DNA from 3 places in the Bradyrhizobium sp. 187 genome. Region 1 is predicted to be linked to each of the others. Evidence: predicted binding sites of a transcription regulator. Region 1 holds the regulator's gene; each other region holds the start of a gene.
The links. Region 1 encodes HrcA, which represses chaperone genes, less so after heat shock. Its sites were predicted from a motif close to GTTAGCACTCNCNNNNNGNGAGTGCTAAC; they were not measured.
Positions count from the first base shown of each region.

Region 1 (9,712 bases):
CTTTTCCTTCGGCGCCTGGTCGATCGCGAGCACGCGGATATTGGTCAGGATCGCTTCGGATAGGATGAGGTCGTTACCGGCGGCCCCGTCAGGATTCTTCAGGCGGCGGGTCAGCATGATGTCGACGCGGTCATTCGGCAGGATGAAGCCGCCGGCGGCAGTCTCGGCTGAAATCTCGGTGGAGACGGCGCGCATGCCCGACGGCAGGATCGCGGCCATGAAGCCGGAGCCGTCGGCCCTGACCAGCTTCTGCTCGCGGATTGGCTCGCCCTGCATCAACGGCACGCGTGCGATCGAGCCTGCAATCTGGATCTGCGCCTCGGGCCTGTTGTCGCGGCGGATGAAGGCGCTGCTCGCGGTCGCCGCCGGCCAGAGCTGCCATTGCAGGTCCTCGGGCTTCACGGCTTGACCGAGCTGGATGTCGTTCTTGGCGACCAGGACCTCGACCGTCGGCAGCTTCTCGGCGACGGGGAGAACGGGCGCGGGCTTGTTGTCATAGCCGCTCGCCAGATACGCAGCGACGCCGCCGGCGCCCAGTGCGATGACGAGAACGATAATGCGTGCGGTGTTCATACGCTTCTACTCTTACGCAGGGCACTCGAACCGCACCTGGCGGGCTCCCCGACATCGATGAGTAGGCAGCAAAAGTATAAGCGGTGTTGCGAGGCCGAATGTGATCGACGGCCGCGCTGTGGTCTTTCGGCAGATGGTGAACGTCGCGTTAGCCGGTCGGCCACCGGCCCCGTAGTTTCACGCAGTGCGGCCACTGCGTTCGAATGATGCGCGCGGCGTCATGGTGAATGGGTGGTTAGTGGTGTGTGGGGTGATGCCGCGCATGCATTACGTAGCCTGGATGGAGCGAAGCGCAATCCGGGGCCGCTGAACATGATGTGGCATCCCGGATTTCGCTGCGCTCCATCCGGGCTACGGGCCGGCGGCTACTTCGCGCGCTTTTGCTCGATCACGTCCCAGAGCTTTGCGGCAACGTCCGGTCCGCCGAGCCGCGCGATGGCGCGGATGCCGGTCGGCGAGGTCACGTTGATCTCGGTGAGGTTGCCGTTGATGACGTCGATGCCGACGAACAACAGCCCGCGCTCGCGCAGCGCCGGGCCGACGGTAGCGCAGATCTCGCGCTCGCGCGGCGTGAGCTCGGTCTCCTGCGCAGCGCCGCCGCGCACCATGTTGGAGCGGAGGTCGTCGGCGGCCGGGACACGATTCACCGCGCCCGCGAACTCGCCGTTGATCAGGATGATGCGCTTGTCGCCGTGCTTCACCTCGGGGATGAACTGCTGGATCACCCAGGCTTCCTTGAATGTCACCGAGAACATGTCGAACAGCGAGCCGAAATTCATGTCCTGCGGCATCACGCGGAACACCGCAGCGCCGCCATGGCCGTGCAGCGGCTTCATGACGACGGCGCCATGCCTGTCGCGAAAGGCGTTGATCTCGTCGAGATCGCGCGAGATCAGCGTCGGCGGCATCAGCTGCGGGAAGTTCATCACGAACAGCTTTTCCGGCGCGTTGCGCACCGATGCGGGGTCATTGACGACGAGTGTCTTCGGATGGATGCGTTCGAGAAGGTGCGTCGAGGTGATGTAGGCGAGGTCGAACGGCGGATCCTGGCGCAGCAACACCACGTCGAAGCTGTTGAGCGCCTCGCGCCTGGGTTCGCCCAGGGTGAAATGATTGCCGGGCTCGTCGCGCACGGTGAGCAGCTGAACCGGAGCGACGATTTCCTCGCCGACCATCGAGAGCTTGTCGGGCGTGTAATAGGACAGGCCGTGGCCGCGCTTCTGCGCCTCCAGGAGCAGCGCAAAGGTGGAATCGCCCTTGATGTTGATGCGGGCGATGGGGTCCATCTGGACGGCGACGTTCAGTTTCATGGTCTGCCTTTCAGGTCGAGGCGTCGAATGCCGCCAACACATGGCGTGGAAGTCGTTTCGGCGCAATCAGCATGGCATCGAATCGCATTTCAAATTCCGCATGCTCGGGATGCGCGACGAGCCAGCCTTGCGCGGCATCGATGATGCGCTGCTGCTGGCGCGGCGTCACGGCGAAGGCGGCGTCGTCCAGCGTCGCGCGCGCCTTGACCTCGACGAAGGCGATCAAATTGCGGCGGCGCGCCACGATGTCGATCTCGCCATGCGGCGTGCGGTAACGTTTGGCGAGGATGCGGTAGCCCTTGGCCATGAGATAAGCCGCAGCGCGGCTTTCCGCAGAGATGCCGGTGTGGAACGCGGCGACGCGCTCGGGCGAGGCGATTTTCGGTTCCGACGGGACGTCAGTCTTCGCCATCGCCGCCCCGCAGATCTTTGGCAAGCTCAAGCGCGCGGGCATAGACCTCGCGGCGCGGCCGGCCCGAGAGGGCGACCGCATGCGCCACCGCATCCTTGACGCTGTTCGCGGCAAGCTGCTCACGCAGGACGTCGTCGAGCGCATCCGATGTCAGCATCTCGGCATCCGCCGCAGGCGGAGCGATCACCAGCACGAATTCGCCGCGCGTCTCCAGCGTGTCGGCATCGCGCGCCAGCTCACGCAGCGTCGCGCGCGAAATCTGCTCGTGCAGTTTGGTCAGCTCGCGGCAAATCGCGGCTTCCCGGGTCCCCATGATCTCGGCGAGCTCGGCGAGCGTGTCCTGCACGCGGTTGCCGGAATCGAACATCACCAGCGTCGCATCGATGCGCGCAAGCTCGGCCACGCGCGACTTTCGCGCGGCGGATTTCGAAGGCAGAAAGCCTTCGAAGAAGAAGCGGTCGGTCGGCAGCGCTGCGACCGATAGCGCCGCCAGCACCGAGGACGGGCCGGGCAGCGCGTAGACCGCGTGGCCGGCGGCGCAGACCTCGCGCACCAGCTTGTAGCCGGGGTCCGAGATCAACGGCGTGCCGGCATCCGACACCAGCGCGATCGAGCCGCCCTGCGAAAGCCGCTCCAGGATCTTCGGACGGGCCGCTTCAGCGTTGTGCTCGTGATACTGCTTGAGCTGCGCAGAGATGTCGTAGCGCTCGGTCAGACGCCGCGTGATGCGGGTGTCCTCGCAGGCGATGACGTCGACCCCGGCGAGGGTCTGCAGCGCCCGCAGCGTGATGTCACCGAGATTGCCGATGGGGGTCGCCACCAGGTGCAGGCCAGGCGCGGCCTTCGGCGCGACAAGCCGATGGGCGTCGACGGAGAAACCGCGCGAGGCGGCCTCCGTCGTCTCAGGTGTGTTTGTCGGGGACGGCTTTGCGCGCATAATCAGACGAACTTAGGTATGATCCCCGGGGCTGGGAACCGGTCCCCGGAAAAAGATCGTGCCTGGGCGAGGCAAGGGGCGAGGCAGGACTGGAATGTGATCCATTCGGCATCACATTCCCCAGGGAATGAAGCGTCAGCGCCATATTCGCGGCGGAAACGCCGCCTTGATGCTGGGTGACGGACGGCGGACAGCTAGCCAGAACTTGAAAGGAAGCCGCGTTAAGCGGGCATTATCCTTTTGTTTGAGTTAACTATTTGCCGACAATATGCCTGAATCCATGGCCGGTGTCGTGGAAAGAATGTCGTGACCGGCTGGCGACGGTCGGTCGGAAGAGAAACTGTCATGACGGGCCCACGTGATCCCAGATCCTCCTTTTCGGAGGAGTCTCCCGTTCAGGGGCCCCTGATGTCAGGGGCGACGCGGCGAAGCGCGCTCGGTCTGTTGCTCGGCGCGCCGCTGCTGTCGGCCTGCGCCGGCGTGCAGCAGAGCCTGAGCCAGTTCTCCAATCCGTTCAGCAGTTCCTCCCCGCCTCCGGCCCAGCCGGCCGGCCCGCCGCAACAGGCGACGACCGCCGGCACCGGCGGGGTGAAGGTTGCCGTGATCCTGCCGCTGTCGGCATCTGGCAATGCCGGCCTTGCCGCGCAGTCGATGCGCAACGCCGCCGAGATGGCGCTGGCCGAGTTCCAGAATCCCAACATCCAGCTCCTGATCAAGGACGACAATGGTAGCCCGCAGGGCGCGCAGGCCAGTGCGCAGCAGGCGGTCGATGAGGGCGCCGAGATCATCCTGGGGCCGCTATTCGCGCAGTCGGTGCCTGCGGTGGCGCAGATCGCGCGCACGCGCGGCATCCCGGTGATGGCGTTCTCGACCGATTCCAGCATCGCCGGCCGCGGTGTCTATCTGCTGAGCTTCCTGCCGGAGTCCGACGTCAACCGCATCGTCGAATATTCCGCCAGCATCGGGAAGCGCTCCGTCGCCGTGCTCGTGCCCGACAATGCCTATGGCAATGTGGTCGAGGCCGCGGTGAAGGCGGCGGTGCCGCGCCGCGGAGGGCGCATCGTCGCGTTCGAGAAATACGGCGCCGATCGCGCCACGCCGGCCCGGACCGTGGCGCAGCAGCTCGGCAGCGCCGATGCGCTGTTCATCGCCGATGATGGCGACGCCGTCGTCTCGGTCGCCGATGCGATGAGCGCGGCGGGTGCGAATCTGCGCAATATCCAGCTGCTCGGCACCGGCCTGTGGGACAGTCCGCGCGTCTATGCCAGCTCCAACTTGCAAGGCGGCCTCTACGCCGCGCCGGACCCGGCCGGCTTCCGCGCCTTCTCCGGCCGCTATCGCACCAAATATGGCGCCGAGCCCGTGCGCACCGCCACGCTTGCCTATGATGCGGTCGCCCTGGTGGCCGCGCTGGCGCGTACGCAGGGCACGACGCGCTTTTCGTCGGACGTGCTCACCAATCCCTCCGGCTTTGCCGGCATCGACGGCCTGTTCCGCTTTCGCGCCGACGGCACCAATGAGCGGGGCTTGGCGGTGATGAAGGTCACGACCGGCGGCGGCGTTGCGGTCGCGGGCTCGCCGAAGAGCTTTGGGGCGTAGCTGTTTCCTCGACGTCGTCCTGGCTTTCGCCAGGACGACGATGGAGAGACTTTACGCCGCGAGATCCGCGACCACCGCGTCCAGCACCGGAAAACCGCTGCTCGTCACGCGCAGCCGTCCCGTTGCATCCACCGTGATTGCACCTTCTTCGCTCAGCAGCGTGATGCGCTTGGGATCGAGTGAGCGGCCGGAGAGCGCTTTGTAACGCTCGGGGTCGATGCCCTCGGCGAGGCGCAATCCCATAAGCAGGAATTCGTCGGCGCGCTCTTCGCTGTTGAGGAGATCGTCGGTGACGACGCCGTGGCCGTTGGTCTCGACCCGCATCAGCCAGGCTTCGGGGCGCTTCTCGGTGGCGGTCGCGTGCCTGATACCGTCGATGTCGAGGCGGCCATGGGCGCCGGGGCCGATGCCGGCATATTCTTCGCCGCGCCAGTAGACCAGATTGTGCCGGCACTCGGCGCCGCGCCGCGCGTGATTTGAAATCTCGTAGGCGGGCAGGCCGAGCCTGTCGCAGGTCTCCTGCGTGACGTCGTAGAGCGCGCGTGCGACCGCTTCATCCGGCGTCTTCAGCTTGCCGGCTTGATGTAGGCCGAAGAACGGCGTGCCTTCTTCGATCGTCAATTGATAGAGCGACAGATGCTCGGCCGCCTCGCCGATCGCGAGACGCAATTCATCGGCCCACATCGCCGGCGTCTGGTCGGGACGGGCGTAGATCAGGTCGAACGAATAGCGATCGAACGAGCGGCGCGCGATAGCGACGGCATCGAGGGCCTCGCGCGCGCTGTGCATGCGGCCGAGCGCTTTCAGCGAGGCATCGTCGAGCGCCTGCACGCCGAGCGAGACGCGGTTGACGCCGGCGGCGCGATAGCCGGCGAAGCGCGTAGCCTCGACGCTGGTCGGGTTTGCCTCCAGCGTGACTTCGACGTCTTTCGCCACGGTCCAGTGCTTGCCGATGGCGTCGAGCACAGCGCCGACGGTTGCAGGCTGCATGAGCGAGGGCGTACCGCCGCCGAGAAAGATCGAGGTGACTTCGCGTCCGGGCGCGCGCTCGGCGGTCGCAGCGATTTCGCGCGCGAATGCTGACGCAAACCGCGGCTCGTCGATCGGGGCGTGGCGAACGTGGCTGTTGAAGTCGCAATAGGGGCACTTCGACAGGCAGAACGGCCAGTGCACGTAGACGCCGAAGGCTTCCTTAGCGCGGCTCAAGGCAGATCTCCGCCAGTTTCACGAAGGCGCGGGCACGATGCGACAGGCCGAGACCGAGCGGCGGCAGGCCGTGCTTCTCGATGCTCTCCATCTCGCCGAAGGTGCGGCTATGGCCGTCGGGCAAAAACATCGGGTCGTAGCCGAAGCCGGCGGTGCCGCGCGGCGGCCACACCAGCGTGCCGTCGACGCGCCCCTCGACCTCTTCGAGATGATCGTCGGGCCATGCAACGCAGAGCGCGGAAACGAAGTGCGCCTTGCGTTTGGCCGGCGTGGTCGCGCCGCGCTCCTGCAACAGACGCTCGATCTGCGCCATCGCTGCGGCAAAATCCTTGTTCGGGCCGGCCCAGCGCGCCGAGTAGATGCCGGGCGCGCCGTCGAGCGCGTCGACCACGATGCCGGAATCATCGGCGAAAGACGGCAGCTTCGTTGCCTGCGCCGCCGCGATCGCCTTGATCGCGGCATTGCTGCGGAAATCGTTTCCGGTTTCTTCCGGCTCGGGAAGGCCGAGCTCGCCGGCCGACACTGCTTCGATGCCGTAAGGCGCGAGTAGCTCCTTCATCTCGGCGAGCTTGCCGGGATTATGGGTCGCGATAACCAGCTTTCCGGTGATTCGGCGGTGCATCGGGCTATTGACTACGCTACCGCCAGTTTCTGCAAGTCCACGAGACGCGCGACGCCCTTGCGCGCCAGCGCCATCAACGCCAGGAACTCGGCTTCCGTGAATGGCTCGCGTTCCGCGGTGCCCTGGACCTCGATGATGCGGCCATCGCCGGTCATGACGAAATTGGCGTCGGTGTCGGCTTCGGAGTCCTCGGCATAGTCGAGGTCGAGCACGGGCGTGCCCTTGTAGATGCCGCAGGAGATCGCGGCGACGTTGTCGCGCAACACATTGGCCTTGACCATGTTGCGCGCCTTCATCCAGCTGACGCAATCGGCGAGCGCGACCCAGGCACCGGTGATCGAGGCGGTGCGGGTGCCGCCGTCGGCCTGGAGCACGTCGCAATCGACCGTGATCTGGCGCTCACCGAGCGCTTCGAGATTGATGATGGTGCGAAGCGAGCGGCCGATCAGGCGCTGGATTTCGACGGTGCGGCCGCTCTGCTTTCCGGCGGAGGCCTCGCGGCGGGTGCGTTCCGAGGTCGCGCGCGGCAGCATGCCGTATTCGGCGGTGACCCAGCCGCGGCCCTGGCCCTTCAGCCATGGCGGCAGGCGGTCTTCCAGCGTGGCGGTGACCAGCACGTGGGTGTCGCCGAATTTCACCAGGCACGAGCCTTCCGCATATTTGACCACGCCGCGCTCCAGCGTCACGGGGCGCAATTCGTCGGGCGCACGGCGGCTTGGCCGCATGGGAAATCCTCCAAAACTCTCAAAAAAGTGCTGTTGGCGGTGCTTGTAGGGGGGGTGAGGGTGGGCGGCAAGGGGGAAGATCGAGGCCTTCTTCACCCCCGATTTCCAATCCGCCAACGCCACGCTTGTCAGAAGCATCCGGGATAGACAAATTACCTGTGTCTTAGAGGAGTTACCGTCTGTGGCCCATCACGATCCGATCCATCTGATCGCGCCGCGCGCGGGCCTCGCCCAGCTCAACGAGCGTTCCCGCGACATCTTTCGTCAAATCGTCGAAAGCTATCTCGCGACCGGGGAGCCGGTGGGCTCGCGCAATATTTCGCGCCTGATTGCCATGCCGCTTTCGCCGGCCTCGGTCCGCAACGTCATGGCCGATCTGGAACAGCTTGGCCTAATCTACGCCCCGCACACCTCCGCCGGCCGATTGCCGACGGAACTTGGCCTGCGGTTCTTCGTCGATGCCCTGATGCAGGTCGGCGACCTCAATGACAGTGAACGGCAGGCGATCCAGAGCCAGTTGACCTCCGTCGGCCACGCGCAATCGGTGGAGGCTGCGCTCGAGGAGGCATTGACGCGGCTCTCCGGCCTGACCCGCGCCGCCGCCGTCGTGCTGACGCCGAAATCCAATGCGCGGCTGAAACATATCGAATTCGTCCGCTTGGAACCGGAAAAGGCATTGGTGATCCTGGTCGGCGAGGACGGGCAGGTCGAAAATCGCGTGTTGACGCTGCCGCCGGGAGTTCCATCCTCGGCGTTGACCGAAGCCGGCAACTTCCTCAATGCCCGCATTCGGGGCCGGACCCTGGCCGAGGCGCGGCTGGAGCTCGAGACCGCGCTCGGAGAGGCGCGCACCGAGCTCGATCAGCTGACGCACAAGGTGATCTCGGCCGGCATCGCCAGCTGGTCCGGCGGCGAGAACGAGGATCGTCAGCTCATCGTCCGCGGCCACGCCAATCTGCTCGAGGATTTGCATGCGCTGGAGGATCTCGAGCGCGTTCGCCTGCTGTTCGACGATCTCGAGACCAAGCGCGGCGTGATCGACCTGCTCGGCCGGGCCGAAACCGCGGAAGGCGTGCGGATCTTCATCGGCAGTGAGAACAAGCTGTTCTCGCTGTCGGGTTCGTCCACCATCATCTCGCCCTATCGGGACGCCGCCGGCCATATCGTCGGCGTTTTGGGCGTGATCGGGCCGACGCGGCTGAATTATGCCCGCGTGATCCCCACCGTGGACTACGCTGCCCGCATCGTCAGCCGGCTCTTGGGGGGCTGACCGGCGGCCGGGCCGATCACGGGCGCTTGATTTTCGCCGCCCGAAGCACGATATCCGGGCCAGAAACCCCCTGAGACGAATGCGAAAAGAGAGCCGATGACCGATCGAGACCGGCAACCCGAAGACACGAGTGCTGCGGCCGGCGAGCCCGTGGTGTCAAAACCCTACATCATGCCCGACGATCCCGAGCCCGGCTCCGTCGAGCTTCTGCAGAAGGAAGTCGCCGAGGCGCGCGACCGCATGCTGCGGACGCTGGCCGAAATGGAGAATTTGCGCAAGCGGACCACCAAGGAGGTCGCGGATGCCCGCCTCTACGGCATCACCGGCTTTGCCCGCGACGTGCTCGACATCGCCGACAACCTGCAGCGCGCGCTCAATGCCGTTCCGGCCGAAGCCCGTGCGGCGGCCGATGCAGGCCTCGCCTCGCTGATCGAGGGCGTCGAGCTGACTGAGCGCTCGCTGCTCAGCGCGCTGGAAAAACACGGCGTGAAGAAGTTCGACCCCTCGGGCCAGAAGTTCGACCCGAACTTCCAGCAGGCGATGTTCGAGGTGCCCGATGCGTCGGTGCCCGCAGGCACGGTCGTGCAGGTCATGCAGGCCGGCTACACCATCGGCGAGCGCGTGCTGCGTCCCGCCTTGGTCGGTGTCGCCAAGGGCGGCGCCAAGGCTGCGCCCGCTGCCAACAGCAACGAGCCGAACGGCGCGGCCAACTAAGTCGATCCTCATGGCGAGGAGGCGCGTCAGCGCCGTCTCGAACCATGCAGGCCGCGCTGCTGCAGCGCGGCCTTCATCCTTCGAGACGCGCGCGAAGAAGCGCGCTCCTCAGGCTGAGGGTCTTGCAGTTTTTTGACCGGGCCTACGCGCTCGCCGCGATATCCGCGGACTGAATCCGCTTCACGCCGGCCTTTGCCATGTCGGCCCAGGCTTTTGCCAGCGAACCCTGATTGTCGATGCCGCGGCAGGCGTCTTCCACCACATAGACCTCGAAGCCCGCCTTGCGCGCGTCGAGCGCGGTCCAGGCGACGCAGAAATCCGTCGCCAGCCCCGCGACGAAGACG
Region 1 is NZ_CP064693.1:7,688,756-7,698,467, reverse strand. Features, by position in the region: gene cpaB (Flp pilus assembly protein CpaB) at 1-573, opposite strand, end outside; gene gshB (glutathione synthase) at 939-1,883, opposite strand; gene IVB19_RS36940 (YraN family protein) at 1,894-2,295, opposite strand; gene rsmI (16S rRNA (cytidine(1402)-2'-O)-methyltransferase) at 2,282-3,232, opposite strand; gene IVB19_RS36930 (penicillin-binding protein activator) at 3,578-4,831, shown strand; gene hemW (radical SAM family heme chaperone HemW) at 4,883-6,037, opposite strand; gene rdgB (RdgB/HAM1 family non-canonical purine NTP pyrophosphatase) at 6,024-6,659, opposite strand; gene rph (ribonuclease PH) at 6,671-7,384, opposite strand; gene hrcA (heat-inducible transcriptional repressor HrcA) at 7,566-8,654, shown strand; gene grpE (nucleotide exchange factor GrpE) at 8,751-9,368, shown strand; gene pncA (bifunctional nicotinamidase/pyrazinamidase) at 9,511-9,712, opposite strand, start outside.

Region 2 (9,712 bases), 2.9 Mb from region 1:
GCCGCCTGATCCCTGCGCGTGGGCCGGGCATCTACCAGCTCGCGATCAAGGAGCCGGTCGGCCCGGTTGCGGCGTTCACGCCCTGGAACTTTCCGATCAATCAGGTCGTGCGCAAGCTCTCCGCCGCACTCGGCGCCGGCTGCTCGATCATCGTCAAGGCCCCGGAGGAGACGCCGGCCTCGCCCGCACAGCTGATCCGCGCGTTTGCGGACGCTGGCGTGCCCGATGGCGTCATCAACCTTGTATACGGTATTCCCTCGGAGATCTCGGAATATCTCATTCCGCATCCGGTGATCCGCAAGATCTCGTTCACGGGCTCGACCCATGTCGGCAAGCAGCTCAATGCGCTCGCGGGCCTGCACATGAAGCGTGCCACCATGGAGCTCGGCGGTCATGCGCCGGCGATCGTTTTCAAGGACGCCGACGTCGCATCGGCCGCGAAAATTCTGGCGGCGGCAAAATATCGCAATGCCGGGCAGGTTTGCATCTCGCCGACGCGGATGCTGGTCCAGGATGACGTGTTCCGTGAATTCGTCGACACATTTGTCGACAGCGCCAAGTCGTTCAAGGTCGGCAACGGCCTCGATCCCGACTCCAAAATGGGCTCGCTCGCCAATCCGCGCCGCGTCACCGCCATTGAGGGCATGGTGCAGGATGCCGTCGGCAAGGGTGCAAAGCTCGAGACCGGCGGTAAACGCGTCGGCAACAAGGGCCATTTCTTCGAGCCGACCGTAGTGAGCGACGTGCCGAAGGATGCGCGCGCCATGAACGAGGAGCCGTTCGGCCCGCTCGCGCTGATTTCGCGCTTCTCATCCTTCGACGAAGTTGTCGAGGAGGCCAACCGCTTGCCGTTCGGGCTGGCGTCCTACGCCTTCACAAGCTCGACCAAGACGGCGGCCGCGATCGGTTCGGCCGTCGAAGCCGGCATGATGTCGATCAACAGTTTTGGTCTGGCGCTGCCCGAAGTGCCGTTCGGCGGCATCAAGGATTCCGGCTACGGCTCGGAGGGCGGCACCGAGGCGATGGAGGGTTATTTCAACACCAAGTTCATCAGCCAGACGGGCGTGTGACCGGCCGGGGATGCGCAGCTAGCGTTTGACGAAAACCAGATTGCAGGCCCGCGCCTCGTTGCGCTTGCCGGTGCCGCGGGTGCGATCGAACTGCGCATCGACGGTAAAGGCGTAGGGCGAGCCGGGCGCGAGATTGTTCAGCGTGTACGCGCTCGCTCCCGTCGTGCCGCGCGCGCTCAAGGTGGTCTTGCCGTCCGCCGGGATCTGGCCGTCGATCTCGAGCCGGTTGATGTTGTTGCCCGGACCCTGCGCCTCGGCATGAAGCACGCCGTTCGTGACGGTGGCGACCAGAGGTCTGGTGAAGCCCTGCGCCTTGCCGGTGGCCAAGCAGTTCAACGTCACGTCCCAGCTGCCGTCAAAATCCTTGCTTCCGCCGCTCCGGCCGTTGCCTGACGGCGCGAGCGCCACCTTCTGCTTCAGCCCCTCGATCCGAGCTTTGGCGAGCGTGGCGAAGATGCAATTCGGGAATCTCGCGAGGTGATCCTCGAAAGCGCCCAGCGTGCCGATGCCGTCGGCAGCCTTCCAGTGTGCTTCTGCTGCTGCGCAAGGGTCAGCCCGGGGCGCGGCTTGTGGCGCCGCCGGCGCCACCGTGACCGACACCGGTCCGTTCAGGTAGAACTTGCCGATGATCGACAGCGACAGCTCCGGGAGTTGGGTCTTGCCGCTGGAATCGTAGACGTCGCTGCTGATGTCGCGAAAGACTTCGCCGATCTCCTGCGGCTCCTCGATGTGCTTCAGGAACGCCGTCGTATAGGGGCTGTTGCGGCCGCTGCCATCGGCCGCCGTCTGCCCGGACTGGGTTGAGAACGACACGATCGTGCCGCGCGGTGCTTCGACTTTCGACAGGCCCCGCCCGATCGAGGCGCCGCGCGTCATGCCGGCGGAGCGTTTCAAGGTTTCGGCCAGCGGATTGTCGCGGCAGGAATCGAGGATGAGGATCCGCAGGTTCTTGGCCTGCTGCAGGTCGTTCACGATGTCGTCCACCCGCAGGAAGCGCTTCAGGTCGGCTTCGTCGCTCAGCACGGCATCGACAGGCATCAGATAGTTCACGCCGTTGTACTGCATCGCATGGCCGCTGTAGTAGAACATGGCGACGTCGGCTTTGCTCGCGGCGCGCGCGAAGCGGATGGTGAGGTCCTGCATGTCAGCTTGGCGCAGGTCGATGCCCTGGAGCACCTCGAAGCCGCTGCGCTTGAGCGAGGCGGCGACGTCTTCGGCATCGTGCGACGGGTTGGGAAGCTGCGCCGTACTGGCATAGGCGCCATTGCCGATCACCAGGGCGACGCGGGTTTCCGCCGATGCCGGCGCAACGGAAAGCCAGCAGACCAGGAGGGCAAGGCAAAGTCCGGCCGGGCAAAATCTGGAAAGAGCACGCATGAATGCCTTCCAAGGAAATGTCGAAAAATATCCCTCCAGATTAGCGCATGCCGCGCCGACATCAATGCCCTGCCGGAGCACCGCTCAGATTTCCCGGCCGTGACATCCTGTCACGCCGGGCTCGCCGCCATCGTCATGCGGACGGCCATTTCGGTCGCAATCGCGTCCCGCACGGCCGGTCGCGCCTGCATGCGCGCGAGATAGGCCGACAACGATGGCCATTGCGCGACGTCGATTCCCGCGGGACGGAGCAACAGCAAAGCCCAGGTGAGATGGGCATCCGCGACGGTGAAGCTGTCGCCGACGAGGAATTCGCGGTCCGTCAGATGCGCGGCAGGCATCGATAATGTCTGCGCTATTCTTGCACGCGGCTTGGCGAGCGAGGCGTCGTCCTTGTACCAGAAGGTTGGAAACAGGAACGCCTTGTGGATCTCGGCCCCGACGAAACTGAGCCATTCCTGGAGCCGATACCGGTCGGGATTTCCGAAGGCGGGTGCAAGGCCCGCCTGCGGCTTTAGGTCGGCGATGTATTGCAGCACCGCGGCGCTTTCGGTCAGCCGTTCGCCATTCTCCAGCACCAGGACCGGCACCGCGCCCTTTGGGGAAACGCCGAGGAAATCGCTGCCGTCGTCCACGACCTGCTTGGTCTGGAGATGGACCGGATGATAGCGGGCCTCGATGCCCGCTTCCATCAGCGCGATGCGGCTCGCAAGCGAGCAGGCCATCGGTGAGAAATAGAGTTGCAGCATCGCCTACGCTCCTTCAGGTCAACGTCTCGGTTTGTGCGATGATCGCAAACCGGTCCGACAATTCGGCCAGGGCGACCTCGTGGATGATCCTTGCGGAGAGCGCTCCGCCGCGGCCGTCGGGAAGATCGCGTGTGGCGCAGGCATCGGCTGCGATCGTCGTGCGCAGGCCGAGGTCGAGCGCGGCGCGGGTGGTCGAGCTGATGCACATATGGGTCATGAAACCGGCCAGCACGATGTTCGTGCGTCCGGTTGCGGCCAGCCGGACTTGCAGGTCGGTGCCGGCAAAAGCGTTCGGCAGCGCTTTTTCGATCACGGCTTCGCTGGCGAGCGGCGCCACGTTCCTGACGATCGCGCCGCGCGCGGCCTCGCGGTCGAACAGGCTGCCGGCACGTCCCTTGTGCGCGATATGGAAGATCGCAGCGCCGCTCGCCCTCGCGCGGGCGAGCAGGCGCGCGGCGGCGGCGATTGCGGGCTCCGCGTCCGGCAAGGCGAGCGGCCCGGCGCAATATTCGTTCTGGATGTCGATTAGCACGAGGCAGGAATCGGCGAGCCTGGGCGGAGTGAGATCGGCGCCGGACAATTCAAGCAGGGTTTTTGGGGCGGTCATGCGGGTCGGGCCTTCCTAAGGCATATCGGATGGCGCCACAGTAGCGCGGCGGCGGCCTGCCAATGTGCAGGACTATTGCAGCATATGGCTGCAAATTTGCAGGAGCCCGTCGTGCCTGCTAGGCTCATCGCCATGAACTGGGACGATCTGCGCATCATCGCCGCGGTCAGGGACGAGGGCACCTATGCCGGCGCCAGCGCGCGGCTGCGCATCGACGAGACCACCGTCGGCCGCAGGCTCGCGCGCATCCAGCGCGATCTCGGCGTGCCGCTGTTCGATGCGGTGGACGGCCAGCGCCGGCCGACGCGGAGTTGCGAGGCGGTGCTGGCGCATGTCGAGGCGATGGCCGCACATGCCGCCGAGATCGGTCGCGTCGGCGAGAGTCTTGCAGGCCCGGTGGGACGCCTGCGTATCGCCTCCACCAACACGGTTGCCGAGGAGGTTCTGTCGCCGCGCGCGAGCGACTTCCTGCGCGCCAATTCCGGCCTGACGCTGCAATTCCTCACCTCGAGCGAGAACGTCAAGTTCTCGCGCTGGGAAGCCGATCTCGCTATCCGGCTGCGCAAGCCCGACAAGGGCGACTTCGCGATCTCCAGGCTCGGTGACGTCAAGCTCTATTATTTTGAGCCTGTCACGACCGAAGGCGAGCCGGTGCTGTGCGCCTATCCGGACGAACTCGGTGCCATTCCCGAGATGCAATTCCTGCGTATGAAGCAAGCCCACGCGCGCTGCGTTACCGACAACGTTCGCGTCATCCGTAACCTGATCCGCGCGCATCAGGCCGCCGGCGTGTTGCCGGAGCATGTCTGCGCGGACTTACTCGGCGATCGCCGCCTGCGCGCCACGCTGCTGCCTGGGCGCCGCGACGTCTGGCTGCTGGTGCAGAACCATCTCAAGCGCGATCCGGCGACGCGGCTCACCATCGAATGGATCCGCCGCTGCTTCAGCGATCTCGCGCGCGGTTGATTGCGACCCGTGAACGCGATCCGCGCGCGGCGCGACCAAGTTATGGGATTGCGTACGCGCGAGGGTTGCGTAATCTCGCGACGACTACGGGCTTGATCAGGGCAGGCGCATGACCACTCTTCAGGAAACCATCCACCCGCAGGCCAAAGTGCGGGAATGGAAGGCGATCGTCATCCTGATCCTCCTGATTCCGGTGCTGTGGTCGCCGCCGTTCCTGTTTCGCATCTTCCTGTTTCAGCCGTTCAACATCCCTTCCGGCTCGATGACGCCGACGCTGGTCGTCGGCGACTACGTCTTTGCTGCAAAATATGCCTATGGCTATGGCCGTTATTCGTTTCCCTTCGCGCCGTCGTGGATCTCCGGGCGTTTCCGGGCCACCGATCCCGAGTATGGTGACGTCGTCGTGTTCCGGACGCCAAAGGACACCGCGGTCGACTATGTCAAGCGCGTGGTCGGGCTGCCCAGTGATCGCATCCAGATGCGGCAGGGCCAACTCATCCTCAATGACCGCCCGGTGACGCGCGTCGCTCTGAAGCAGGCATTCGCCGGCTCCACCTGCGGCGTGGATGACGGTGCGAAGGCCAAGCGCTGGCGCGAGACGCTGCCGAACGGCGCGTCCTACGTGACGCAGGACTGTGTCGACAACGGCTACTACGACAACACCGACGTCTACACCGTGCCGCCGGGCCATTTCTTCGTGCTCGGCGACAATCGCGACAACTCGAGTGACAGCCGCGTGATGTCGTCGATCGGATTCGTGCCGATGGACAATCTGGTCGGCAAGGTGACGCGGATATTCTGGTCGCTCGACCAGCACGGCGAACCGCACATGGAGCGGCTGGGGAAGGTGTGGTGAAGCCCCACTGTCATTCCGGGCTCCGCGCTGCTCCGGGATGGGACCACCGAAGAAAAACAAAACCCCGGCATCGCTGCCGGGGTTTCGCATTTTGTCGTTTGCCGGAATGGCTGGATCAGAAATCCATGCCGCCCATGCCGCCGCCCGGGGGCATCGCCGGACCGGAGCCGCCCTTCTTGGGCAACTCGGCGACCATGGCTTCCGTGGTGATCAAGAGCGCCGCAACCGAGGCTGCGTTCTGGATCGCGGTACGGACCACCTTGGTCGGGTCGATGATGCCCTTCTTGACGAGGTCGACATATTCGCCGGTCTGGGAGTCGAAGCCGTAGGCGTACGACTTGTTCTCAAGGACCTTGCCGACGATCACGGAGCCATCTTCACCGGCGTTGATCGCGATCTGGCGAGCGGGCGCGGAGAGCGCCTTGCGCACGATCTCGACGCCGGTCTTCTGGTCGTCGTTCTTGGTGCGCAGGCCCTTGAGCTGCTCGGAGGCACGGAGCAGGGCGACGCCGCCGCCCGGGACGATGCCTTCCTCGACCGCCGCGCGGGTCGCATGCATCGCGTCATCAACGCGATCCTTGCGCTCCTTCACCTCGACCTCGGTCGCGCCGCCGACGCGGATCACCGCGACGCCGCCTGCGAGCTTGGCAAGACGCTCCTGGAGCTTCTCACGGTCGTAGTCCGAGGTGGTTTCCTCGATCTGCGCCTTGATCTGCGACACGCGCGCTTCGATGTCGGCCTTCTTGCCGGCGCCGTTGACGATCGTGGTGTTCTCCTTGTCGATCATCACCTTCTTGGCGCGACCGAGCATGTTGAGCGTGACGTTCTCGAGCTTGATGCCGAGATCTTCCGAGATCGCCTGGCCACCGGTCAGGATCGCGATGTCCTGCAGCATGGCCTTGCGGCGATCGCCGAAGCCCGGAGCCTTGACGGCCGCGACCTTCAGGCCGCCACGGAGACGGTTCACGACTAGGGTGGCAAGCGCTTCGCCTTCGACGTCCTCGGCGACGATGACCAGCGGCTTGCCGGTCTGCACCACGGCCTCGAGCAGCGGCAGCAGCTCGTTCAGCGAGGAGAGCTTCTTCTCGTTGATGAGGATGTAGGCGTCGTCCATCTCAACGCGCATCTTGTCGGCGTTGGTGACGAAGTAGGGCGAGATGTAGCCGCGGTCGAACTGCATGCCCTCGACGACGTCGAGCTCGGTCTCGAGCGACTTGGCTTCCTCGACGGTGATGACACCCTCGTTGCCGACCTTCTTCATGGCGTCGGCGAGGAACTTGCCGATCTCCGCGTCGCCGTTGGCCGAGATGGTGCCGACCTGGGCGATCTCGTCGTTCGAGGTCACCTTCTTGGAGTTCTTGACGAGGTCCGCAACGACGGCTTCGACCGCGAGATCGATACCGCGCTTCAGATCCATCGGGTTCATGCCGGCGGCAACCGACTTGGCGCCTTCGCGCACGATCGCCTGGGCCAGCACGGTCGCGGTGGTGGTGCCGTCGCCGGCCGCGTCAGCGGACTTGGAGGCGACTTCGCGCACCATCTGCGCGCCCATGTTCTCGAACTTGTCCTCGAGCTCGATCTCCTTGGCGACGGTGACGCCGTCCTTGGTGATGCGGGGAGCGCCGAACGACTTGTCGAGCACGACGTTGCGGCCCTTCGGACCGAGCGTGACCTTCACCGCGTTGGCGAGAATGTCGACGCCGCGAAGCATCTTGTCGCGCGCATCGACCGAGAATTTGACTTCTTTAGCTGCCATCTGGATTTTTTCCTTAGGTGTTTAACTGGATAAGAGAGGGGCTCTTAGGCCGCCTTCTTCTTGGAAGCGGGGACGTCGAGGACGCCCATGATGTCGCTTTCCTTCATGATCAGCAGGTCGACGTTGTCGATCTTGACCTCGGTGCCGGACCACTTACCGAACAGCACGCGGTCGCCGACCTTCAGGTCGATCGGGATCAGCTTGCCAGCTTCGTCGCGGCCACCCGGGCCGACGGCGACGATCTCGCCCTGCGAGGGCTTTTCCTTCGCCGTGTCGGGAATGATGATGCCGCCAGCGGTCTTCTCTTCTGCGTCGATGCGCTTGACCACGACGCGGTCGTGAAGCGGACGGAAATTCATGCAGTTCTCCTAAGCTTTTGCACGATTTGGGAATTTTGGGTTGTTAGCAGTCTACGCCGGCGAGTGCCAGCGCAGGCACAACTGAGATAAGGCAGGATTTTGGCGGGAGCAAGGGCTTGTAGCAGAAAAATAGCACTCGGAGGCGCCGCCTGCCAAAATCTCTTTCCATCGTTAATCGCGCTCGGCGCAGTATTAGCACGGAGCTAGATCTGCTGCTAACGCATTGAATTTCAACAGCTTGTTAAACTTTTGGGCTTGAGATGGATTGTCAGTTTGCGTCACATTTCTCTTATGTGAGCGCATCAGCAGCGGGTGGCTCTTAAGGCGCACCGGAAAGCCACTCCTTGAATGCGCTCCTGCAAAGGAGGTTGGCATGGGCTTGCGGAGTGGAGCCGTTTCGGACGATTTCCGGAAACAGCTGCTGGGTTACGGAATGACGACGGCGCAGATTCTCTACCGGATGCCGGATCATCCCTCGCTGCTCCAGACTTACGTCTGGCAGGACTACGACATGTTTCCGAAATTTCCGGCGCTGAAGGATTTTCTGGCGTTCTGGCAGGAAAAGCTCGACGGACCGCTTCACTCGGTGACAGTGGCGCATTCCAAGCTGATCAAGCCGGCCGAGTTGCGCGCGGTGGACGGAGTATTCCGGCTGCATTGAAGGGCGGAGCTGTAGGGTGGGTTAGCGTCAGTGTAACCCCCCATGCTTCAACGCTTGCGCAAAGAAGTGGTGGGTACGTTAGCGCTAACCCGCCCTGCGATTTCGCATTCTGTGCTAGCCTCTCCCCATAACAACAGGGGAGGCCGCCCATGGCCAAGAAAGCAAAATCGCGCAGCGCATCGCAAGCCGCGGTGAAGAGGCGTAGCGGGGCCAAACCCGCAGCACGATCCACGGCGCGCACGGCGGTGAAGGCAAAAGCCCCCACGACAACGGCAAAGTCATCCGCCAAGAAACCGGCGCGGCCCAAGCAGCGCATTGCGATCAGCCATCACCGCGAGGAAGACTTCAAAGCCGACGGTCTGCGTACCTACGCGAAATATCGCGACCTCGGCATCGCCGCCGCCAGCCACGGCCTCGCGCAGGCGCACGTGATCCGGCTGCAAGGCCCCTGCAATCCGGACGAAGTGTCGAAGCTGCACTTTCACGACGTCGAATTCCAGATGGTCTACGTGCTCAAGGGCTGGGTGAAGACCTATATGGACGGAGTGGGCGAGACGCTGATGAAAGAAGGTAGCGCCTGGACCCAGCCGCCGAAGATCAAGCACATGATCCTGGACTATTCGGACGACGTCGAGCTGCTGGAGGTGATCCTGCCGGCGGAGTTCAGGACCGTGGAGTTTAAGGCGTAGGCGAGGCGGAGATCAGCCGCCGTCGTTGCAATAGCGTTTCCACATCGCGCGATAGGCATCGTCCACCGCTTGCACGTATGAGATTGGGTTGCCGGCGGCGGCAGCCCTGATCTGTCCGGGCAGTTCGCCGCGCAACTTATCGAGCTCGCCGATCTGCAACCCACGGCTCGCTGCGATTTCGACATAGGCCTCATCGCTGTCCGCGACCCACTCCGGCAGGCCCAGCGCGGTGAGGATGGAGCCGGCAGCACGGCTCGGCAGGCTGTGACCGAGCTTCGCCACCACCGGCACGCCCATCTGCAAGGCTTCCCACGTGCTGACGCCGCCATTCTGCGGGAATGGGTCGAGGCCAATATCGACGCGATTGAACGTTGCCAGATGTTCGTCTCGCGACGTGGCTCCGAGCAGATCGACGCGTTCGGCCGGCAACCGGCAAGCGGCAAACCGCGCCAGCAGATTGTCGCGGACCAGCTGAGCGTCCAGTGCAGTATCCTTGATCAGCAGTCGCGAACCCGGCACCCGCTCGAGAATCCTAGACCAGACTTCCACCGCCTCGTTCGAAATCTTGCTGATGCGGTTGAAGACACCGAATGTGATGAAGCCGTTCGCGAGCGCCGGCGTC
Region 2 is NZ_CP064693.1:4,834,645-4,844,356, reverse strand. Features, by position in the region: gene IVB19_RS23420 (NAD-dependent succinate-semialdehyde dehydrogenase) at 1-1,070, shown strand, start outside; gene IVB19_RS23415 (caspase family protein) at 1,089-2,447, opposite strand; gene IVB19_RS23410 (glutathione binding-like protein) at 2,558-3,196, opposite strand; gene IVB19_RS23405 (cysteine hydrolase family protein) at 3,210-3,803, opposite strand; gene IVB19_RS23400 (LysR family transcriptional regulator) at 3,936-4,769, shown strand; gene lepB (signal peptidase I) at 4,879-5,625, shown strand; gene groL (chaperonin GroEL) at 5,741-7,381, opposite strand; gene IVB19_RS23385 (co-chaperone GroES) at 7,426-7,740, opposite strand; gene IVB19_RS23380 (usg protein) at 8,114-8,401, shown strand; gene IVB19_RS23375 (cupin domain-containing protein) at 8,551-9,090, shown strand; gene IVB19_RS23370 (O-linked N-acetylglucosamine transferase, SPINDLY family protein) at 9,103-9,712, opposite strand, start outside.
Region 2: IVB19_RS23385 (co-chaperone GroES) is a predicted target of HrcA. The motif match lies at 7,783-7,811, and genes of this name have one in related genera.

Region 3 (9,712 bases), on a different replicon from region 1:
TCGCATCGCGGATGACGAGTCGGCATGTCTCATGGCAGACGAGGACAATATGCTGCAGAAGAGCACCTCTGCTCGCGTCTCCTTGCGCCCTGCAGGTTGGCGAGGGGGCGGTGCATGAACATGATCGTTTGCGACAGTGATGTGGTCCAGCTAAGCGGGCCGCCCGCGTTCAGCTTCGGTGAAAAGGTGAGGGCCAGCGGTACCATTCGCAATGACGGCACCTTTCGCGGCAAGGAGATCGGCGACATTCTGGCCAAGAAGGGCGACGTGGGTAATGTCGTTTCCATCGGCACGTTCGTGCAGAAACTCTATATCTACGGGTTCGAATTTCTTGAAAGTGGCTACCGCCTTGGCATGAGGCGCAAAGAGGTCGAACGGGTCGACGAGGGCGTGGATGATCTGCCATTGTCGGAAGTGGCTGTGTCATGACAGAGCCGCGCGTTCCAAAATATCGATCGGGCCAGCGCGTGAAAACCGGAGTCAATCTCATCAATGACGAGTCAGTTGCCACCGCCCCTACTGATGGGATCCTGGTCGGCGCCGGTGCTATCGGCGAGATCGTCCGGGTCGCGATGCATATCGAAGCGAGCGTGCCGGTTTATCTTGTAGAGTTTGGCGAGCGGCTGGTCGGTGGTTGTCTTGAAGAAGAGATCACAGTTCTTTGAGGGGATGCTCTCGCGATGAGAGTGTCGAAAGAGGTGCCGGTCGGGCTGATCCCGCATCCGAACGAGCTAGATCGCCAGCGAATCGAACGTGCTTTGATCTCCCGCAAGCACTATCGCTATGTCTCGCCGAGTGTGACGCCGGTAAAGGATGGCTATCTCATTGGGAGTCCCTGCTGCTCGCGCAGTATCGACAACGATGGCGGTCAGATCGATGTCGCGCTGTTTCATTACGATGCCGTGAGCGGGATCTGGAAACTGTTCTTCAAGAATCATGCGCGAGGAAGCTGGAAAATCTACGGCATTTTCCACCGGCTCGCGTCGGCGATCGACGAATTGAACACGGATCCCGAGCGGCTGTTCTGGCAATGATGCTCATTGGCAACAATCATAAGGAGTCGCAATGGCGCTCGCCACAGAACAATTGATCGAAATCGAACGCCTGCTTGCGACAGCTAACACAGACACTGGCGCCGTTGCTGACCTAAGGCGCCGCTTTCCGCAGCTCACCTTCGTTCGATGTGATGCGTCGGACGTGTCGCGGCAGCCATTCCGGCGTCTTCCGCAGTTTGACTTGCATCTCATCGATGGATCTGACCACTGCATGCAGATTACGGCCGACCAGGCGCGAGCGACTGGATTGGTGCTGGCTAGAAGGGATGTTGGGCGGTGATCGGCACTGGACCCGCAGAGAATCGCCTCGATGACGCGGAGGAGGTGAATGCAATTCCGCTCTCGGACCCTGATATCATTGTTGCCGTCTCTCTGGGTCGAAGCGCTATTGTGTTCGCAGAGAATTTCCAGTCGGTCGACGACTGAGACGCTCGGACCAGCTTTCGCCGTCTATGTTGGCCGCAAGTATAGCATTGCGGTTCCAAGCGCACGATTGGGCTCCTGCTTGGCCTGAAGGCGCTCGGTATCGAGCGGAGCAAGAGGCAATCGCCTCCTCGTATTCGTTTCTCAGACCGTGCATTCCGTCAATCGGGCGGACGCACGGGGGAGTTTGCCGATAGCGAATGTTGGTCCGAAACGTGCCTCAAGACAATGCCGAATAGACCTAACACACAGGCGATTATCGCCGCCAACCCGAACGGGCCACCCGGCACCAATGCAGGTGCGAAGTTCAAGTCGCTGCGCGAGGTCCACCCCAAAGGGCGCGAAACTGAATACGTCACAATCGAGCAGCCCACCGGTCTCTAAACCTGGCAAGAAAAGGAACGGTATGAATCGGCAGATCATCATTCACGTCCGCTTCGCCCCGAATGGCAGGGTGATCCAGATCAGCGAGCGCCCGGCGAGGCTTACGCCGGACCAATGGTTTGATGTTCTCAAGGCCCGAGCCGACTCTGCCTATCGCTCACTGCCCCGTGGTCGTGGCGTCTTTCGGCTGAGCCGGGCGGCAGTTGATACCTTCAAGCAACAAGCTGTGACGCTGGCATGAGCGAAGAGATTCATCGATATCGTGGCAAGCCAGGAGATTGAGGTGTTCGCAGCCTGTCCAGCCGATCCGATCGACGGGGTGGCGCCAGGGCGTACAGTCTGTCGCAGATCGACGAAATGGCGACAGCCTGCCGGTTACAATTCTTGTGATCCTGACTTTCGGCAATGACACGATTATGTCCATCGTTGCTGGCACGACGGAGTCTGGCGTAAGATCGCTTACGGCGCGTTGTTCTCCCTGGATCGGTTATGATTCAGATACAACGCGACGTTGGAGGTCGACAGTGGGGTTTGCATCGGGGCCCCTAGTGGACACGCGCTTAGATGGGTTGCACTCCAAGCTCCAGTCGACAGTTGGGTCCGAGTGTCCGGGGGTCTGTATAGTCGCGATCCGTCGGCTTTGCGAAACACCCACGTGCCGGCGGTCTCGTTCCTCCGATAACCGATGGACAGGCCTCGTCAGATTGATATCAAGACGGGCGTTTTGCGCACCGGCTTGTCCAGCTGCGCACTGCGGCTTTCGAGCGTCTCGTCCCTGATGCGCCTGACCATCGCCGATGACTCAGCTTCTTTCCGAAAGTATCCAGCCGGAGTCCAGTGGACAAGGATGTATACAGGAGTCTGATACTGGCGGACGCCTGCGCACTCGAATCCTTGTGACGGCTGGCAATTTGGAGAGCTCTATAATAGGGCGTCGTGTCCGTCTCTCAGCTGAACAAGAACAAGCTTCGCTCAGAAGCAGCGCGGCTGACATACCTGAAGGAAATTCACCCCCACTAGCGGACACCCTCCGCCATGAACCGGGCCTGCCATCTCCACACCACGGGCTTGGATTTGCCCGAGCGGCGCATGATCTCGGCGGTGCCACAGCCGTCGGCAGTGGCAAGAATGATGTTGGCCCGCCACACATGCTTCTGAGGTGCGCTGCGATCCCAGACGATCGCCTCAAGCCGATGGCGGTCCGCCCGGGTGACCTTTACGATAGTTCCTGCTCTCATGCCCAGAGCTTGAACTGCTTCGGTCGATTTGGGAATCTCCGAATGAATCAGGCCACTAGCAACTGCTGATCGTCATTTCCGCAGCGCAAACCGCGAGGTCAGAACAACGAACTGAAAAAGCCGCGAGCAAAAAATAACCCCCGGCATTTTTCTGCCGGGGATCGCATTTTGAGAGAGTTGGATCAGAAGTCCATGCCGCCCATGCCGCCGCCCGGGGGCATCGCCGGACCGGCGCCGCCCTTCTTGGGCAGCTCGGCGACCATGGCTTCCGTGGTGATCAAGAGAGCTGCAACCGAGGCAGCGTTCTGGATCGCGGTGCGGACCACCTTGGTCGGGTCGATGATGCCCTTGCTGACCAGGTTGCCATACTCGCCCGTCTGCGAGTCGAAGCCGTAGGCGTATTGCTCCTTCTCCAGGACCTTGCCGATGATCACCGAGCCGTCTTCACCGGCGTTGATCGCGATCTGGCGGGCGGGCGCGGAGAGCGCCTTGCGCACGATCTCGACGCCGGTCTTCTGGTCGTCGTTCTTGGTGCGCAGGCCCTTGAGCTGCTCGGAGGCACGGAGCAGGGCGACGCCGCCGCCGGGAACAATACCTTCTTCCACGGCCGCGCGGGTCGCATGCATCGCGTCATCAACGCGATCCTTGCGCTCCTTCACCTCGACCTCCGTCGCGCCGCCGACACGGATCACTGCGACGCCGCCTGCGAGCTTGGCAAGACGCTCCTGGAGCTTCTCACGGTCATAGTCCGAGGTGGTTTCCTCGATCTGCGCCTTAATCTGAGCCACGCGCGCCTCGATGTCGGCCTTCTTGCCGGCGCCGTTGACGATCGTGGTGTTCTCCTTGTCGATCATCACCTTCTTGGCGCGACCGAGCATGTTGAGCGTGACGTTCTCGAGCTTGATGCCGAGATCTTCCGAGATCGCCTGACCGCCGGTCAGGATCGCGATGTCCTGCAGCATGGCCTTGCGGCGATCGCCGAAGCCCGGAGCCTTGACGGCCGCAACCTTCAGGCCGCCACGGAGACGGTTCACGACCAGGGTGGCAAGCGCTTCGCCTTCGACGTCCTCGGCGACGATGACCAGCGGCTTGCCGGTCTGCACCACGGCCTCGAGCAGCGGCAGCAACTCGTTCAGCGAGGAGAGCTTCTTCTCGTTGATGAGGATGTAGGCGTCGTCCATCTCAACGCGCATCTTGTCGGCGTTGGTGACGAAGTAGGGCGAGATGTAGCCGCGGTCGAACTGCATGCCCTCGACGACGTCGAGCTCGGTCTCGAGCGACTTGGCTTCCTCGACGGTGATGACACCCTCGTTGCCGACCTTCTTCATGGCGTCGGCGAGGAACTTGCCGATCTCCGCGTCACCGTTGGCCGAGATGGTGCCGACCTGGGCGATCTCGTCGTTCGAGGTGACCTTCTTGGAGTTCTTGACGAGGTCCGTAACGACGGCTTCGACCGCGAGGTCGATACCGCGCTTCAGATCCATCGGGTTCATGCCGGCGGCAACCGACTTGGCGCCTTCGCGCACGATCGCCTGGGCCAGCACGGTGGCGGTGGTGGTGCCGTCGCCGGCCGCGTCAGCGGACTTCGAAGCAACTTCGCGCACCATCTGCGCGCCCATGTTCTCGAACTTGTCCTCGAGCTCGATCTCCTTGGCGACGGTGACGCCGTCCTTGGTGATGCGGGGAGCGCCGAACGACTTGTCGAGCACGACGTTGCGGCCCTTCGGACCGAGCGTGACCTTCACCGCGTTGGCGAGAATGTCGACGCCGCGAAGCATCTTGTCGCGCGCATCGACGGAGAATTTGACTTCTTTAGCTGCCATCTGGATTTTTCCTTAGGTGTTTAAACTGGATAAGAGAGGGGCTCTTAGGCCGCCTTCTTCTTGGAAGCGGGGACGTCGAGGACGCCCATGATGTCGCTTTCCTTCATGATCAGCAGGTCGACGTTGTCGATCTTGACCTCGGTGCCGGACCACTTACCGAACAGCACGCGGTCGCCGACCTTCAGGTCGATCGGGATCAGCTTGCCAGCTTCGTCGCGGCCACCCGGGCCGACGGCGACGATCTCGCCCTGCGAAGGCTTTTCCTTGGCAGTGTCGGGAATGATGATGCCGCCAGCGGTCTTTTCTTCTGCGTCAATGCGCTTGACCACGACGCGGTCGTGAAGTGGACGGAATTCCATGCAGATCTCCTAATCATCTTACTTCAGTTGAAGATTTCCCGATTGCTAGCAATCGTGGCCCGCGAGTGCCAATGCAGGCGCAGCTGAAATAGGACCGATTTTTTGGGGAACAAGTGTTTGTAGCAGGAAAAATCCGGTGGGCGCGCGGACCTCTGTGGGGTTGCCCCACATCACTTTTCTCCGCTTGCCGCCGAGCACCCGACCTTCTTCTGAGTGAGTCGTACGGCTCTGTCTCTCAACCTAATGTCGCCTAGCAGTTCAATTCCTCTGCCCTAAATTCGAGCTGGTAAAGGCCCGCCGATCTGGTGCCGGTTCAAGTGCGAATCGTCGGCTGACTTCGTTCTAAGATTGGGATGCTTTTAGAACCTGACGCAGAGGTCGCGAATTGGGGGCATCGCTCCGCTTGATCGATGATCCGATACTCAGCAACTCGAGGCGAGGCAACGCTGGCTGCGAGAGCTAGGGCAGCGCCGATGTCCCCGGTTTGCGCGAAAGGGCCTCTGCCGGCATCGCGACAGGTCTATATGCGCGAACAGCTCGCCAAACTGTCCCGCGACCCTGACCTGGCCAAGGCGTTCAACTAAATCCTGAAGCGATGGGCGAGCTGTGAAGACGCCGGTGGCGGCGTGCTGAGTCAATACCGAGCCAGCGTAGGTGTGATCTCGAGAGCAACAAGAGCTGGCACGAAATCTCCGCGCGGTGGCCCCCTGGCGCGCTCGTCGACGCTTGATGAACAGCAGGCCGCCCCGTACCCCCGCAGCTGGTGATCGCAACCGGCACAAAGCCAGGTGGCACCTCTCCATACCCACACTCCGTTCTCCCCCGATCTTGTGTAGCCGCTCGTCGGACCATGCTGCAAAGACGGCCGGTCACAGGCGGCTGGTGCCGTCGCCGACGACGACGTGAGCGGAGGCAAGCTGCCTGACGGAGCGGACGGCCGGAAAGGGTGGGCACGTACCTAAGGAATCGGTAATCCGCATGATGCGGTTGATCCTGCTGAGGACCGCGGCACCCGCGGGCGAAGAACCACCGTTCATCTAAACCAATTGGCCAAGGATCGGCCGAGACATTCGTCTTGGCTCGGAGCGAGCCGCTCGAGGATTTAGTCAAGAAAACGGATAACGATCAGAAATCGTGACACGAACCTGACTCTTGGTCGGTTCTGGGCGCGCCCCCCTTTCTGCGTGTTGGGCTAGCTTATCGTATTCATCGGCGACTTTCAGGAGCCTGTCTCTGGGTTTGCCGGGTCCGAGCGAATCCGCTTTGATTCGCGTTGCATGCGCACGAGCTCGCCAGAGTTGTGGATCGTAGATTGGTCTGTATGGTCTCATGTCGATGAGGACGTTCCAAGATCAAGGAAGTGCGACGGCTGACCTTCGTATCATTACGTAGGCTGCGGTCCGTAAGGACCAGAGACGCAGTCCTTCTGAATGCTGAGTACGCCGCAACGGATGAGCCCAGCCTTTCCGGATTACTTGGCGCGCGTCTTTATCGAAACGTCGGTGAGGGCGAGTGCGAGCTCCGCGATGTTGCGCCGGTGATAACCGCGGATCGATAGCCTCCTACGTGAACGTGCCCCAGAACGGGCTTTTCACAGGTTTGGTGATCATCGCGGTGGGTCACGGCGAGAGAACGTTGAGCGCGCCTCGTCGGCCGGAAAACTGCCGCGAGCATTCTGATTTTTGAAAAGCGAGCGGTGCAGTGCCTGGGTCTTCTTTTGCACCGTGAGTTCCCAAATAATCCGGACGTGCCCCTCTGGAATCGAGGGACGGAAAATATGCATATTTCTGACGCGCAGCTTACTCCTCTTAATCAAATTCAGGACGCGCCCGACATCTCCCTGATCAGAGAAGAGCACATACATCACGCCCCTGTCATTTAGGCGGCGCCGCGCACCTTTGAGAGCCGAGGCCATGACATTGTGATCTTCATCGAAGCAAGAGCGCTCCAGGTCGTCTTTCGCTCTACGATTCCAATAGGGGGCCGCAAAGAGAATGATGTCAAATTTTTCGCCGGAATGCAGTCCAGAATAGGTGTCGCTATAGCGCGCCTCGGCTTTGTCCGAGTAACCTAATCTCTCGATGTTTATCTTCGTCGTGAGGACGGCTTGCGGATTTATGTCGAGTGCCACTAGACTGCCTGCGCCGGCTCGGAGTGCTGCAAGCCCTAGTACACCTGATCCGCATCCGAGATCGAGTACTGTCGCGCCAGGTTCGATGTGCCACTTCGACATCAATGCGTCGGGACCGTGACTTAGGCGTGGTGACAAAACACCAGGCAGGACGTGCAGGGGCAGGCCGCTTACTTCCACGTCATGCGGGCGCTCGCATAATCGCAGTTCGGCTAGCATTGCATCTACGTCAGTCGTTTGGCGCCTTACAGATACGCCTAGCGGGGCATTCATCTAACTCTCCATCTTGTGGTGAAAACAACATCGCGAGACGTCGGGGCAAATCCGGCCAGCAGGCCGGTCTGGACGAACTGCATTCAGCGTCCGGCAAGCGGTGGGCTGGAACGCCGGATAGCCTGCCTCATATTGCTCGCCATCAACCGAGTGCCAAGGATAGCGCGGCTGTTCCCGCGCCTGCTGTCTCGGAAATGGGCACACGACTTTAGAGAGCATCTGTTTACATGTCTCAATGCACAGCTTCACTCGGTGTTGCTGCCCCTCAATAGCAACGGCCGTGCCAGGGACGCTAAGCGCAGCAAGTCCTATGATTAGGCTCTGCGGCATGCCGGCACTCGTTCGCCGAGCACCGTGACATGCCTGTATCAGGCGGTAGCCGTGCCGACCCATACATGAAATCGTCCTCTTCCCGCACCACTTTGCGCCAGTGCGAACTAGAGGAATCGCTCGCGACTTTTCGGCCGAACGTCGCGTTTGTAGACACGCTGGCGATCTACTGACATTTGTCACGTTTGCTTTCCGACAGAAGCACGGACTGCGCTCACACTGATCAGTTTTCGGGTTACCGAAAGCTGCCCAGCGCGTGCGGCTCTGGGCATTGAGCCGATTCTCGCTTATGCCTGTCCTCAGCGCCGACTGCTAAGTTTTGGCAAAATGTCCGGTGCTAATGCGGTAGCGGCCGCCAATAGCGGCTTCCTTGTGCGATGCCTATGCCCGTGTCGCGCCAGCGCCATTTCGCGGCACCCATCACCAGGGACGCTGGACGGTGTTGAACGATAACGCCGTGTCTCAGTTTGGAATTGAGGAATCATCCCTTTTTCCAGGCCGCTGCTACCGCTCTGGCGATCCCAGACCGCTCTTGAGCGGAAAGATGCTTTTCCCGGACCTTCTTTCCTTCTTACCGCCCTTATCTTGGCTGGCCGATCGCAACCGGCGATCTTGATGAGCCCACTGGCAAGTCCCAACGATAGCGCTGCTGCTCCCACGCCTATTCTCTCGGAAATGGACACACGGCGTTAGAGAGCGTCTGTCTGACACGTCTGAATGCACAGCCTCACTCGGTGTTGCTGCCTCTCAATAGCAACGGCCGTGCCAGGAACACTAAGCGCAGCAAGCCTATCAATAGGCTCTGGGGCATACCGGCACTGGTTCGCCGAGCACCGTGATATCCCTTTATCGGGCGGTAGCCGTGCCGAGGACCATACATGGAATCGTCCTCCTGCCGCGCCATTCGCAGCCCGAAGCACCCTCCCGGCGCAACGTTAGGCGACATCCGGTAGACAGCCGCCTGCCGTCACATCTCGCTCATTCTTAGCGGGAAAGGTGCCGTTGGACCGGGGATCGCACACTTCTGTGTTTTCGTCCACAGCATGCCATGGCATCATACATACTCAACGCCTCCCCACTGGCAGGCCGCTGCGACATTCGGGAAGAAACCGCGTCCATGGTGGTTGGCACTTGTGTTGCAAAGCAGTGGAATACCCGTAAGTGTTTCATATTCGACGAGAAGCTTGGCGACTTTGTGCTGAGACGTTCTGGGAATGGTTTGTAATCGCGCAGTTCCGTCCAGATGTACAACGGCGGGGGTCCCGCCCTTCTGCTCGTGTTTGATGATCAAAGAGCATAAAAGGGTCCGGCGTTCCAGGACTGAAAATGTCCGGGGCACGATCCTCCAGGCATATCGGAGCCACCGGCCGGAAGTGTTCGCGAAGTTTGATATCGTTGAGATGATCCTTCATTCGCGCCGTCGTCGCGGCTGCGAGAATGCTTCTACTACCTAGTGCCCAAGCTCGGCGCGGTTGGCAAAGAAAATCACCGGCTTGTTGCTGGCGAAAATGGTCGCAAGTTCACCCACGCTACACGGCGCGGTGTCCCGTTGTAACCGGCATGAGGCCCTCACTTCGCCATCGCGAGGTTCGCCTGCGATACAGCCTGGCGTGAGCTGATCGGTGGAGGTGAAGCGATGGCAAATGCCATGCTTGATGCCAGGCAGGAAGGTGACTCCTATCGTCGCGTCGAGGTG
Region 3 is NZ_CP064694.1:303,136-312,847, forward strand. Features, by position in the region: gene IVB19_RS38545 (hypothetical protein) at 1-118, shown strand, start outside; gene IVB19_RS38550 (nitrogen fixation protein NifZ) at 115-429, shown strand; gene IVB19_RS38555 (nitrogen fixation protein NifZ) at 426-665, shown strand; gene IVB19_RS38560 (DUF3024 domain-containing protein) at 681-1,034, shown strand; gene IVB19_RS38565 (DUF6129 family protein) at 1,066-1,335, shown strand; gene IVB19_RS38570 (hypothetical protein) at 1,885-2,103, shown strand; gene IVB19_RS38575 (helix-turn-helix domain-containing protein) at 2,879-3,100, opposite strand; gene groL (chaperonin GroEL) at 3,283-4,923, opposite strand; gene IVB19_RS38585 (co-chaperone GroES) at 4,968-5,282, opposite strand; gene IVB19_RS38590 (methyltransferase) at 6,889-7,686, opposite strand; partial or broken gene IVB19_RS38595 (carbamoyltransferase C-terminal domain-containing protein) at 9,071-9,428, opposite strand.
Region 3: IVB19_RS38585 (co-chaperone GroES) is a predicted target of HrcA. The motif match lies at 5,327-5,355, and genes of this name have one in related genera.